3 regions of the Bacillus sp. FSL K6-3431 genome follow, and region 2 is predicted to be linked to each of the others. Evidence: predicted binding sites of a transcription regulator. Region 2 holds the regulator's gene; each other region holds the start of a gene.

Region 1 (4,203 bases), 1.1 Mb from region 2:
AAATTATGGGCTCTTGCGCCCTGAACAATTATTTTATCTAAAGCCATCGCTTACTCATCCTTCCGCTTTTAACTCTAAAATGGCGTCACGAAGCTGTGCAGCGTGTTCAAAATCAAGCGCTTTTGCAGCTTCCTTCATTTCTTTCTCCATCGAAGATATTAGTTTTTCTCTTTCTTTTTTCGTATATTTCTTAGGTTTCCCTTGTGTCGTATATTCAGACCCATCTTCTGCAGCAACGGTCGCTCTAATAACATCACGAACTTCTTTTTGAATGGTCATTGGTGTGATGCCGTGTTCAATATTATAAGCTTCCTGAATGGACCTACGTCGTTTCGTTTCGCTTATCGCCTTTATCATTGAATCTGTCATTTTATCTGCGTACATAATAACTTGACCATTTGCATTCCGTGCAGCCCTTCCGCTCGTTTGGATAAGAGAGCGCTCTGAACGTAAGAAACCTTCCTTATCAGCATCTAAAATTGCCACGAGAGATACTTCAGGAATATCCAATCCTTCTCTTAAAAGGTTAATACCAACAAGTACATCATAGTGACCAAGTCGCAAATCTCTAATGATTTCAATTCTCTCCAGTGTTTTAATGTCTGAATGTAAATACTGGACCTTTATTCCGACCTCTTTTAAATAATCCGTTAAATCCTCAGACATCCGTTTCGTCAGTGTGGTGATTAATACGCGCTCATTACGTGATATTCTTTCATTAATTTCTCCCAATAAATCATCAATCTGACCTTCGATCGGACGGATATCAATTACTGGATCAAGCAAGCCCGTAGGACGAATAATTTGTTGAACCATATCTGGTGTATGTTCAAGCTCAAAGGGACCAGGCGTGGCAGACACAAACATAATTTGATTAATATGTTTCTGAAACTCCTCAAATTTTAACGGTCGGTTATCAAGTGCTGATGGCAATCGGAAACCATGGTCGACAAGTACCTGTTTCCGCGCTTGGTCCCCATTATACATTCCACGAATTTGTGGTAACGTTGCATGTGACTCGTCTACAACGATTTGAAAGTCGTCTGGAAAATAATCTAATAATGTATATGGAGTGGCCCCGGCTGGTCTTAATGTTAAATGTCTCGAATAGTTCTCAATGCCTGAACAAAAACCCATTTCTCTCATCATTTCTAAATCATAACGCGTTCTTTGTTCCAAGCGTTGTGCTTCCAATATTTTATTGTTTTCGCGCATGATAAGAAGTTGTTCATCCAGTTCCTTTTCAATATTTTCAATCGCAACTTTCAATTTATCTTCACGTGTAACGAAGTGAGATGCCGGGAAAATAGCAACATGTTCACGTTCACCCATTACTTCACCCGTTAGCGCATCTACTTCCCTTATTCGGTCAATATCATCTCCGAAAAATTCTACACGAATACATTGTTCATCACGAGAAACTGGAAATATTTCTACTACATCTCCACGAACACGAAAAGTCCCGCGTTGAAAATCAATGTCATTGCGGGCATATTGAATATCTACCAACTTTCTTAGTAGCTGGTTCCGTTCAATCTCCATTCCCGTCCGGATGGAAAGAACATGTTCTCTATATTCTTCTGGAGAACCAAGACCATAAATGCATGAAACACTAGCGATTACAATTACATCTCTGCGCTCAAACAAAGAAGATGTTGCAGAGTGACGTAATTTATCTATTTCATCATTAATACTGGCATCTTTTTCAATAAATGTGTCTGTCTGCGGTACATAGGCCTCAGGTTGGTAATAGTCGTAATAGCTGACAAAGTACTCCACAGCATTATTCGGAAAGAATTCCTTGAACTCACTATACAATTGTCCAGCAAGCGTTTTGTTATGTGCGATAACAATCGTCGGCTTATTTATATCTGTAATTACATTAGAAATCGTAAATGTCTTCCCAGTTCCTGTAGCCCCAAGCAAAGTCTGATATTTACGTCCTTCGTTTAAGCCTTCAATCAGCTGCTTAATTGCTCTCGGCTGATCGCCAGCAGGCTGGTAACGTGATACAAGTTCAAATTGATTTTCCAAGCGGACAGCCTCCTATATATTTCTTTCTATTTCGAAATAAACCATCTATATACATCCTTGGTAAGTCGATTATTTTATAAACGTCTTTATACTTATTTTACCACAAAGGACATAGATAAAACCACCAAAAGACGAACAAACTTTCGGTGGTTTTTTTATGGCATAGTTATAAAGTTTAATTTTGCCTCTCAAGTGCATATAAATCTTCTTCCAACGTCTGCATTCGCTGTTCCGCAATTTCACGCGCATCACGAATAGCTTCATTATAAAATACAGGCCCAAGCCTATCCTTAATAAAATCAAAACATATTTCTGCGGCGATTTCTCCAATCTCCTCTCCACGTTCTTCAAGAAAATAGGTTTGAATTTCACCGATCATTTGTCTTTTCTTTTCTGCTGATAGCTTTGGCATTAACATATACATTGCTCCTTTTATAAAAAAAATAGCGGTAAAATGGATGCGATGGTAATAAAAATCGGGAGAAGTTGCATGAGTACCATTCCTTTTCTAGTTAACTTAAAATTAGTAGTCGGAAATGGTACTTCTTCGAACAACCAATTTGCCAGTCTTTCGATCCGGGATTTTCTTATCGGGAATTCTGGGACATCGACATGGAATCCTTTCAGTTTTTCATACAATTTTTCATCCTGATTCTTCATCATTTTCCACCTCTAAATCTGCTTTCAGTTTCTTCAACGCATGGTGTAACCTCGACTTTACAGTGCCAACTGGTATCCCTAATATTCTTGCAGTTTCTCTTTGTGTCAAATCATGATAAAACGATAGAATAATAACAGCCCTCTGTTCATCTGACAATGATTGAACAGCTTTTTGAACCAAAAGTTTTTCTTCCAACGCGAAGGTATGCGGGCTTTCGGCAGCTAAAAATGGTAGTATTGCCTTGAATTTTTGACGCCTCTTTAATTTTGTCATCATTGTATTATAAGCAATTTGAAAAAGATATGTTTTAAAATTCCCTTTTTCTGGAATGTAAAGATAATTTTTCTTCAGCAGTTTTTCGAATGTATCTTGGACAATATCAATGCTAAATTGACGATCATTAGAGTAGCGGTATACAAATCGATATATTTGATCTTTGTACATGAGATAAATTGCGTCGATCGATTGCAAACTACCATTTGAATCCACCTTAATATATGCATTATTATTCTTGTAACTCATTTGGCCACCGCTCTTTTATTCCCCTGAAGACATAGGTGAGTTTTGTAATCAGCCATATAAAAGTAATTAAACTAAACACAAAAGTTTGATGGATGAAATATTGGATGATCGGACTATTAATCGTATCACCTCTCAACAAAAAAATGAGTAATCCTGTTATATTGAAAAATGTATAAACGGCAGAAAACACTATGATCGTGTCCCACCTAGTCCAACGAAAATATATATCGGTTTTCGTAAAGTCAATCTTTCCCCATTGATCACGGATAACCTTTTTATTCATCGGAACGATGACCAAAGCAAAAATAAAACCAACCACACCAGCAACAATGCTACTAATAACCCAGCCTATAATCGGCATTTCCAACACCTTCCTCCACTTCTATTTACTAAGTTATACTATTAGCAAGGGGAAATGGTTCATTTATAAAGTGCTTTTTATATCCGATAGCCGTTAAAACAAATGAAAGCGCCAGTTTAGCGATGTATAAACTACGCACAGGAAATGGAAGTTTTAGACTAGGAGCTACTATTGGTACAAGACAAACGAAACATGTTAGGCCTTTATGAACCGATTTTGACTTATTGATGTTTGCTGACGCTGAGATACCCGTCTTTTTAAAAAAATGCCCCATGATACAGATTCAATCTGCTCATGAAGCACTTTTGTTTTTTCTCTTCCTTTTCATTTCATTAACAAAATACAGTCCAATCGTAAGCGATGCAGCTTCAATCACAATTAACCACCACATATTGATATATCCTTTGTAGGCAGATACTAAGATTAATGCTACAGTGAGCAAAAAGCCGACAATCTGACTATAGGTAATTCTTGTAAAAAAGATAATTAGTAATGCAGGTAAGAATATTGCAGATAATACTTTGTCAATCATTTCTTACACCTCGATCTTCTATCTCACTTCCATCTTATCAAAATTATTAGAAGGTATTAATACTTTTTTCAAATTCGCTTAGTTTTCACTACT
Region 2 (4,203 bases):
ATTGATCTACCTTTTCAAACATTCATATCAACCTTTCTCTCCATTTTCTCTCTTCTATAATAGTGGTAATTTGTTGAATTAACAACCTTTTTAAATTTTCATGTAATTATTTGTATGAGAACCATACAAATTACCTCCGCTTTGTCTCCATTTCATTGTGACTCACTTCAGTATTTTTTGTTCTTCTAGTACAGATAAGAAAGTTGTTAATAAACGATGTTGGTATATGTTATTTCAGACTTTTACCATGAATATCGCTGTGTAGACATCTTGAATCCAGACAAAGATAAGAATTTCTTACCAATCTCGTATCTATAAACACCACTTATAGCCTTACAAAAAAAACCGGGAATTCCGGTTTAGTGTAATTTCTTTATTCCCTGTAACTTTTTCACTTTATCTGGAGTTACATCTTCGCCATTCGCATCATATACACGTACATTTTCAATTGTTTGTGTCATGGAAGCACGAAAGGTTTTCAAATATTCTGCCCTTAACTTTGATTGTTCTTTCGCCTCAGAGGATGTTAACTTTTGTGTTTTTGCTTTTTTGGCTAGCTCATTAATTCTAGCCAGTTTTTCTTTTGGCAACATCTTTAAAACTCCTTTTACGATTACATTTGGTCAAGAGCCAAACCCAATCGATATGTCATTAATTAAAACAAATATACTAAAAAAGAAGACAGACATCAAATCATCTATCTTCTCATGAACTATTTGTATTTCCAATCTGTTCTGTTTCAAGCGTATACTCTTGAAATCTTCTATGTACGGTAGCTTTAGATACATCATATCCAAAACCTCTCATCGTCGCCGCGATTTCTGCAAACGTAAGACCATTTTTTCGGAAGCGAATTATTTCCTCCAAGGGGACATCCTTTCGATCTCTCCCCTCAACATTTCCTTTGTTTTTTAAATTTTTTTCAGGGCGGTATCCCCGTGCTATCGCACGCTTCATTCCCTTTTTAATTTTAAAATTATGGAGCTTTCGCTGATGCTCTTCAACCATACTTATTATGTCAAGAACCATTGAATCTGTTTCAGAAATCTCAAGTTCACCATGGTGAGAAAAACTATATAATTTCACGCCTGCCTTCATTAAGCAATGTAACAATGCGATTCTTGCATTCCCTCTACCAAGTCTTGTTTCATCTTGGATAAGAATCGCATCGATATTTTCTTTTTGAATTTTTTCCAACATTATCAATACGCCCGGTCGATCTAACTCGTAGCCGCTAAACCGATCGCAAATAACTGAATCGACTTCTAAATTCCATTTATTCGCCGCTTCCAAAAGTTCTTCCTCTTGCCTTATTAGGGATGTTTCCTGTGTTTCTTTCTCTGTACTAACGCGGCAATAAATAATTGCTTTCACTTTTGTTCCACATCCTTATTCTGTTTGAATAACAAATTGTCTTTCATGATTATCTAAGTTATCTAATTTTTCATTTGGTGTTGGCACCTTTAACTGCTCTCCACTTTTTATTAACTTATGTTTTAATTCATTCTTCTCTTCTAACATATTAACAAATTCTGAAGTGGTCACACCTAAATTATGAGCGTATCTCTCAGAAATTGACCATAGTGATTCTCCATCTTGAACAGTAATGATAACATACTCATTTGTATTACTATTTGAACTAAAAATAACATAGATTCCCATCACAAAAGTTAAAATAAATAAGATTATAGCAAAAGAATACTTTTTCCATATATAATTCATCCTATATCCCTCTTTCGAATGTTTGTTCTGTTTGTTAACATTAGTATAAATCGAACACATGTTTGAAGTCAACACTTTTTCGAACTTATGTTTGTATGCGGGCATTTTCCGTGATATAATACAGTTAAAATATATATAAAAAATGGAGCGTGAAAATAATGTTGAAAATATCAAAACGACAACAGGATATTTTAGACTTCATTAAATTAGAGGTTAAATCAAAAGGATATCCACCATCTGTTCGTGAAATCGGTGAGGCAGTCGGACTTGCTTCAAGCTCTACAGTTCATGGACATTTATCCAGGCTTGAAAGCAAAGGCTTCATTAGAAGAGATCCGACTAAGCCCCGTGCAATAGAGATTCTCAAAATAGATGAAGATCATATTCCACGTCAAAATACGGTTAATGTCCCTCTTGTAGGTAAAGTTACTGCAGGTTTACCTATTTCTGCAATCGAAAATATTGAAGAATATTTTCCACTTCCAGAACAATTGGTGCCTACTGATGAACATGTGTTTATGCTAGAAATTGTCGGCGAAAGTATGATCGAAGCTGGGATATTAAATGGCGACTATGTGATTGTTCGACAACAACAAACAGCTAATAATGGAGAAATCGTTGTTGCAATGACAGAAGAAAATGAAGCAACAGTAAAAAGATTTTTTAAAGAAAAAGACTATTTCCGACTGCAACCAGAGAATTCCAATATGGAGCCGATTATTTTACATGAAGTTTCTATTCTTGGAAAAGTAATTGGTTTGTATCGCCAAGTTATTCATTAAAAAGCTAACGGAGCCTTTGCATCAATTAAGATGTCAAGGCTTTATTTTGTTTTACTTGCTTCTACTGAATCCTCCCAGTAATATTCACTTACGATTTCTGCAAGCACATCTACTGTGCGATTTAATTCTTCAAGATTATTATCAATACCACCGATTTCTATCACCAAAGATTTACCAGCTAAATCTTGATTATAGATTCCATTGTTAAAATTATCTCTGGGTTTTTCATACACTCCTCTTGAAAGATTTGGATATTTTGCTTTTATCATGTTGTGAAGCTTACCAGCAAACTTTAGATTTTTTTCATAGTTTGGATGCCCTAACCCTACAACAAAAAAGAGTTTTGCAAACTTCTGACCGTTAATTGTGGCAGTTGTAACATCCTTTCTTTGTGAATCCCGATGAATATCGAAAATAAGTTCAACTTTTTTATTTTGATTCATCGCTTCTGTAACTAGTTCACGTGATACTGAATATGACTGATAGTACTTCATGTTCCTTTGTTTAAGTATTCCTTCTACATCCGTTGTGTCTACTAAAGTCTTTATTCCTTTTTCTTCTAATTTTTGACCTAGTCTTTTTCCTAGTAATGTCACATTTTTTTCTTTATCTGATGCTTGATCCCCTTGTAACATTGGCAAATATGATTCCCGAGTATGTGAATGATAAATATAAGCTGTAAAGTCCTTTGTTTGATTCTTTGCTTCTTCCTTTGGCTCCTCCACTTTTGTTTCACTTTTCTCTTCTTTACCAAAATCTGCTGGAGGGGGCGACTCAATCGGCAAATTAGTAAAATCTGTCCCTTCTCCTGCTATAAGTATTTTAGGACTAGCTGCATATAAACCTGGGATTTCACTAATCAGAAATGTCTTCATATCATTCAAATTAATATTCGTCAGTAATGCCAATGCATCCTTACCAAGAGACCGTTTCTGTGAATACGGCAAAACAGATTGGAGTGAATGATTTTCAAGTGACATAATATATAGAAATGACATCGTTCTTGAATCATCGTTCCCTATGAATGATAAGTAACTTATTTTCAAACTGGAAAAAGCTATGATGGATATTAAACAGAAAATAGCTATGATGGATAGCATAGATCTTGCAGCAATTTTTAGCATCGGCTTCAATCCTTAGTGTGAATGTAGTTATTATTCATTTATATGAAACAAATAATAGACTATGAGTAATTTTCAATAAAATTTTTGCTAGAGTTGATGATCTTTTCTTTCATACAAAAAACCTCTATATAAGTTTATAGAGGGCATTTATCGCTACAAATCTACTAAGATATGGAATAAAGAATAATAGATATTATTATCGAGATTTTTGGAAGGCACTTGATAAGGCACTTCCATTTGTCAAAAACAGTAACCTGAAATTATTACATACCTGCTGCTTTGACGCTCTATTGTTCACTACCTCCGTATTTTTGCTACCACAATAGATAGGTCAACCTTTCAGACATATAGTTTCCATATATATTTGTTAAAACCATAAATTCAATTCAAAAAAGTATTTGATAAAATTCATAATAGACAGTCAGTGCAGTGAAATGGAGAACACAAATAAAGAAATTCTGGAATATTAAAGGAAAAAGAAACTGCGTTTATTACCGGGAGGCTAGACTAGCAACACATAATTTAAGCGAAATGTTGGTCATATTTTGCATCAACACAGATGTAGGAGTCTCAGT
Region 3 (4,203 bases), 510 kb from region 2:
GTGACTTCTTCGCTATTGTTTCGACGTTAGGATACGAGTCTTTCGAATTGTTGTCCGCGTACATACATAGAACGGCGTAAACCGCGATGTCTACCGGCTTTGTGAGGAGCGTATCATTGTCGACTATATCGCGAGTCATCATGAAAAACTTACGCTTGCGAAAGTCGATTACTGTTCGATTGTTTTCATCCGCCAAATTACCGCCTCCCTTTCCGCCCTCTTACTACCTCTATCGAATAGGAATCCAAAGTGGATAGTTATTTCGCAAATTCTTTTATTTCGTCCTTACTCTATATGCCCAGACGAATTTAAAAAGTGGGACATTTATTTCGTAAATTCTTTTTCGCCTTATACTTAACTACCCAAAACGAAAACGTAATCTGCGACATTTTCCCAAAATTAATTTAAAAACTTTCATAATCCACTGAAATATATACGGAAATACGGTAATATGGACCTATATAGGAAGAAGGAGGTTTTTCTGTTGTTATACGGATTGTTTGTTGTGGGATTAATCGTAATGATTGCCGGCATTGTGCTCACCGTTAAGAAGTTCGATAAGAAGATCGCTTTACCTGTATTACTAGGCGGATTATTACTGATGTTCAGCACGGCACCTTTTATCGATGTAGAGGACGAAGTCAAAGAAGCCGGTACGGAAGTTACGATCAAGCCGGACGCCCCCGCTGAAGAAAAGTCGAAGGAATTAACGCTGGACGAAAAGGTTTCCGAAATTATCCACGCTGAGCTAGGTGAAAAGGCGAACACGAAAAAGCCGCGTATTGAGAAGGTGGACGTTTATGCAGACGTAGTAAACATATGGCTTAATGCCGATGAGAACTTGTCCGTCAATATGACGAGGAAAAATATGTGGCGCGATACTTTCGATTTACTCGAAGAATTGGCGGCTATTAACGATGTCGAACTATACTCGTTCATATGGAAGTTTCCGTTAGTTGATACGAAAGGAAATAAAACGGACGCTAAAGTAATGTCGCTCGATTTTCCGAGGGAAACTTTCGAAGACATCGACTTTGAAAACGTAGATTATAATAATGCTCCGGATATTGCCGATAATTACTTCGTACATAAAGCGTTAGAATAGACGAAAAGCCCGGCGCTTAATTGCGCAGGGTGGCGTAATGCTTTCTTGCAAGGTGACGGTGCTATGCGCTATAATCGAAATAACGACAATGACATATCGCAAGACTTAACGTAATAAGACAACGTTTGACATAGCGTAGACTTTCCGATTACCTACCGTACACCTTGACAGGGTGGAGGTCATGGGTTCGAGCCCCTTCGGAATCATACCGTAAAACATAGAGCCACAACAGTTCTAGGGTTTTTTTTTCCGTCAACAACTGCATTTTTTGCTGTTGTTGACGAACTGTTGACGATTTACTATTTCCGTACTTAAAACAGAATTTACGTTCGCATAATTACATAAACAATAAACTAGTCCCCGCTCTCACGAACGGGGATTTTTCTTATTGCACAAACAATAATATTAACACTTATTTTAATATGATCAATCTCTCCTGTATCAAGATCGATCATTTTGGTTCCTGCGTTCATTCCTGTAATTATACCTGTGAATTTTTCATGTTTCCTATTTCGAAATGTAGTTATAGTGATTGTTGATTCAAATTCATATGCTTCTGAAATCCTCTCTCCAATTTCAATATAATCTTCTTCTGTAAGTTTCGGAGTCGCTTTTGATTCTTTCCTCGCTTTCTTCGGCTTTGGTACAGCTAACATTATTATCATCCTCCTAAAACATTTGTTCTCATTGTATTACGAACGTTCGTTCTTGTCAAAAATATGTTTTTTGGTTAAGATAAGAGAAATATTAAATCAGGAGGATGAATGATGATACCTGATCATGATAGGGAGATACTGAGTAAAGCAGTTTGTTTACCCTTTCTAATAAAAGTATTACAACGGGATTTGAAAGTGGTCGAGGTTAATCCTTTTAAATTTAAAGGCCCTTATATGGTTGTAATAGAGGAATTAATGAAGGTAATAAAAAAGGATCTAGCTGAGGTAAAGAGATATTTGTACAAAAATAATATAAAGATTGTTTATGTCGGCAAAGACGAAACGTCTACAAATTATTTATTTTTATACAATGGCTTTGAGGAAAAGACAAATTATTTTAATCCTCATTTAGGGAATAAGGTTGAGGAGATGTTGAGGGAATATATGAATGGTGGACAAAGCAAAAATAGCGACCCGTCCATATAAATGGATAGGTCGATTTAGCTTTTAATTTAAGCCCGGTCAACGCCGGCCTATTTTTAATTACCATTTAATATCTTCGTGTCTATGTCTACGCTCTCTGCACTTACAGTCAAAATCTCGGTCTCGATCACGATCACGGTCACAACAATGCTTGCGCTCGCGCCTTTCTTCACGACACTCACATATCAATCTACGCCGACTTCTTTCATTTTCAAAGCACATACTCTACACCTCCTTTATAACTATTAAGGTCGACCTTAATAATAATATATTGGAAAATGTCGAATTTGATTGTACAAACTGTCTGAGAAAAGCGAGGATTTTTTATTTTATGCAATAAAAAAAGCCCCCTCAGTTATGAGGAGGCTATAGGGAAAGTGGAAACCAAGGATACATATATTATTACTTATACTATGTTTCTTATACCTGTCCAGGCTATTTTTAAGAGACAATAATGTGTAAAAATATCTTTGTTCAACTAACGTTTGTTTAATAAGAAAGATACTGTACAATGTCTATTAAATTCATATATAATTTTCAGTATATTTCAAATGGAAAGGGGAATATTTATGAAAACTATTGGCCTTATTGGTGGAATGAGTTGGGAGTCCTCGTTAGAATATTATCGTATTATTAACGAAGAAGTGAAAACCAAATTGGGAGGATTGCATTCAGCCAAGTGCATTTTATATAGCGTGGATTTTGAAGAAATCGAACGCTATCAAGCTGAAGGTGATTGGGAAAGTTCTGGTAAATTATTAGGCGATGTTGCTCAGTCTTTGGAAAAGGCAGGTGCAGAAATTATTGTAATTTGTACAAATACGATGCATAAGGTGATTAGATATATTGAAGAAAAAGTTAGCTTACCAATTTTACACATTGCTGATTCAACAGCAAATCAAATTCAAAAGTCCGAAATAAGTACGGTTGGTTTACTTGGTACTCAATATACGATGGAGCAAGACTTTTATAAAACACGAATTGAATTTAATGGTATTAAGGTTTTGATACCAAATGATGAGGATAGAAAAGTTATAAATAAAGTAATTTATGAAGAGTTATGTTTAGGGGAAATTCAACAATCATCAAGGGATTATTACAAAAAGGTTATCAAGAGGTTAATTGATGATGGAGCTGAAGGAATAATATTAGGTTGCACAGAAATTGGATTATTAGTAAAACCAGAGGATTCAGAAGTGCCATTATTTGATACAACAGTAATACATGCCATTGAATCTGTTAATATGGCATTAGAAAAATAATTTGATTAGACACTGTACTTCGATCCGAGGTACATTACTTTTTTCTTCATCAACGGGTGCTTTAGTTCAATAAGAAGAGACCGCCAATTACAAGCAAAAAAAGCGACCCATCCACATAATGGATAGGCCGCTTCGTCTTATCTTCTTAGTATATTTAACAAAGTTGCGTTCTGCTTTGCTGTACCTGTGTAGTTTTTAATACCAAGCTTAGCAGCTAGCTTAGCTCGATTATTAAAGCCTGAATCCTGCCCGATTGAATTTAGGTAATCGACCACACTTGTAGTCTTCTGATTACCTTTCGGCTTATTGACAACCACCCCGCCTTTTAGTTTATTCAAGAGAAAAGTATTTTGAACAGTAGTACCTTTATAGTTTTTTAATGCCATTTTTGGCAGTAACTCTTTGCGGTTAGCTATACTTGAATCTACACCGATTGATTTTAAATAATCGACAATACTGTTTGTTTTCATGTCACCTTTTTGGGCTACGAATTTGTGTCTTATTTATATCTTACAAAACTGAAAGGAAATTGTAAGGAAAACCAATTTTCCACTTCAAATTTAACAAATATACTTTTCTCAGAACACCTAAGGAGGAAAGTGTTATGAGTATACCTGACATTAATGTCGATTTGTTTAGAATGATAAATAATTTAGGTAAGGAAATTACGTATCTCAATTCGACTATGGTATTCATA

The links. The regulator LexA, encoded in region 2, represses DNA repair genes until DNA is damaged. The targets are predictions, from matches to a motif close to CGAACATATGTTCG.
Region 1: the regulator LexA is predicted to act here: its motif matches at 2,167-2,180, upstream of uvrB (excinuclease ABC subunit UvrB).
Region 3: the regulator LexA is predicted to act here: its motif matches at 1,801-1,814, upstream of MHB53_RS07600 (YolD-like family protein).

Annotation. Positions count from the first base shown of each region.
Region 1 is NZ_JBBOCT010000001.1:2,095,890-2,100,092, forward strand. It holds gene uvrA (excinuclease ABC subunit UvrA) at 1-47, opposite strand, end outside; gene uvrB (excinuclease ABC subunit UvrB) at 55-2,034, opposite strand; gene MHB53_RS10840 (DUF2164 family protein) at 2,210-2,452, opposite strand; gene MHB53_RS10845 (hypothetical protein) at 2,467-2,694, opposite strand; gene MHB53_RS10850 (RNA polymerase sigma factor) at 2,678-3,217, opposite strand; gene MHB53_RS10855 (hypothetical protein) at 3,201-3,578, opposite strand; gene MHB53_RS10860 (CsbA family protein) at 3,871-4,110, opposite strand; gene MHB53_RS10865 (HD domain-containing protein) at 4,189-4,203, opposite strand, start outside.
Region 2 is NZ_JBBOCT010000001.1:1,000,183-1,004,385, forward strand. It holds gene tkt (transketolase) at 1-22, opposite strand, end outside; gene MHB53_RS05075 (DUF896 domain-containing protein) at 360-593, opposite strand; gene MHB53_RS05080 (YneB family resolvase-like protein) at 706-1,374, opposite strand; gene yneA (cell division suppressor protein YneA) at 1,390-1,722, opposite strand; gene lexA (transcriptional repressor LexA) at 1,881-2,504, shown strand; gene spoIIP (stage II sporulation protein P) at 2,546-3,628, opposite strand.
Region 3 is NZ_JBBOCT010000001.1:1,506,433-1,510,635, forward strand. It holds gene MHB53_RS07590 (helix-turn-helix domain-containing protein) at 1-142, opposite strand, end outside; gene MHB53_RS07595 (hypothetical protein) at 485-1,105, shown strand; gene MHB53_RS07600 (YolD-like family protein) at 1,459-1,761, opposite strand; gene MHB53_RS07605 (hypothetical protein) at 1,870-2,247, shown strand; gene MHB53_RS07610 (aspartate/glutamate racemase family protein) at 2,814-3,506, shown strand; gene MHB53_RS07615 (hypothetical protein) at 3,644-3,976, opposite strand; gene MHB53_RS07620 (undecaprenyl-diphosphatase) at 4,111-4,203, shown strand, end outside.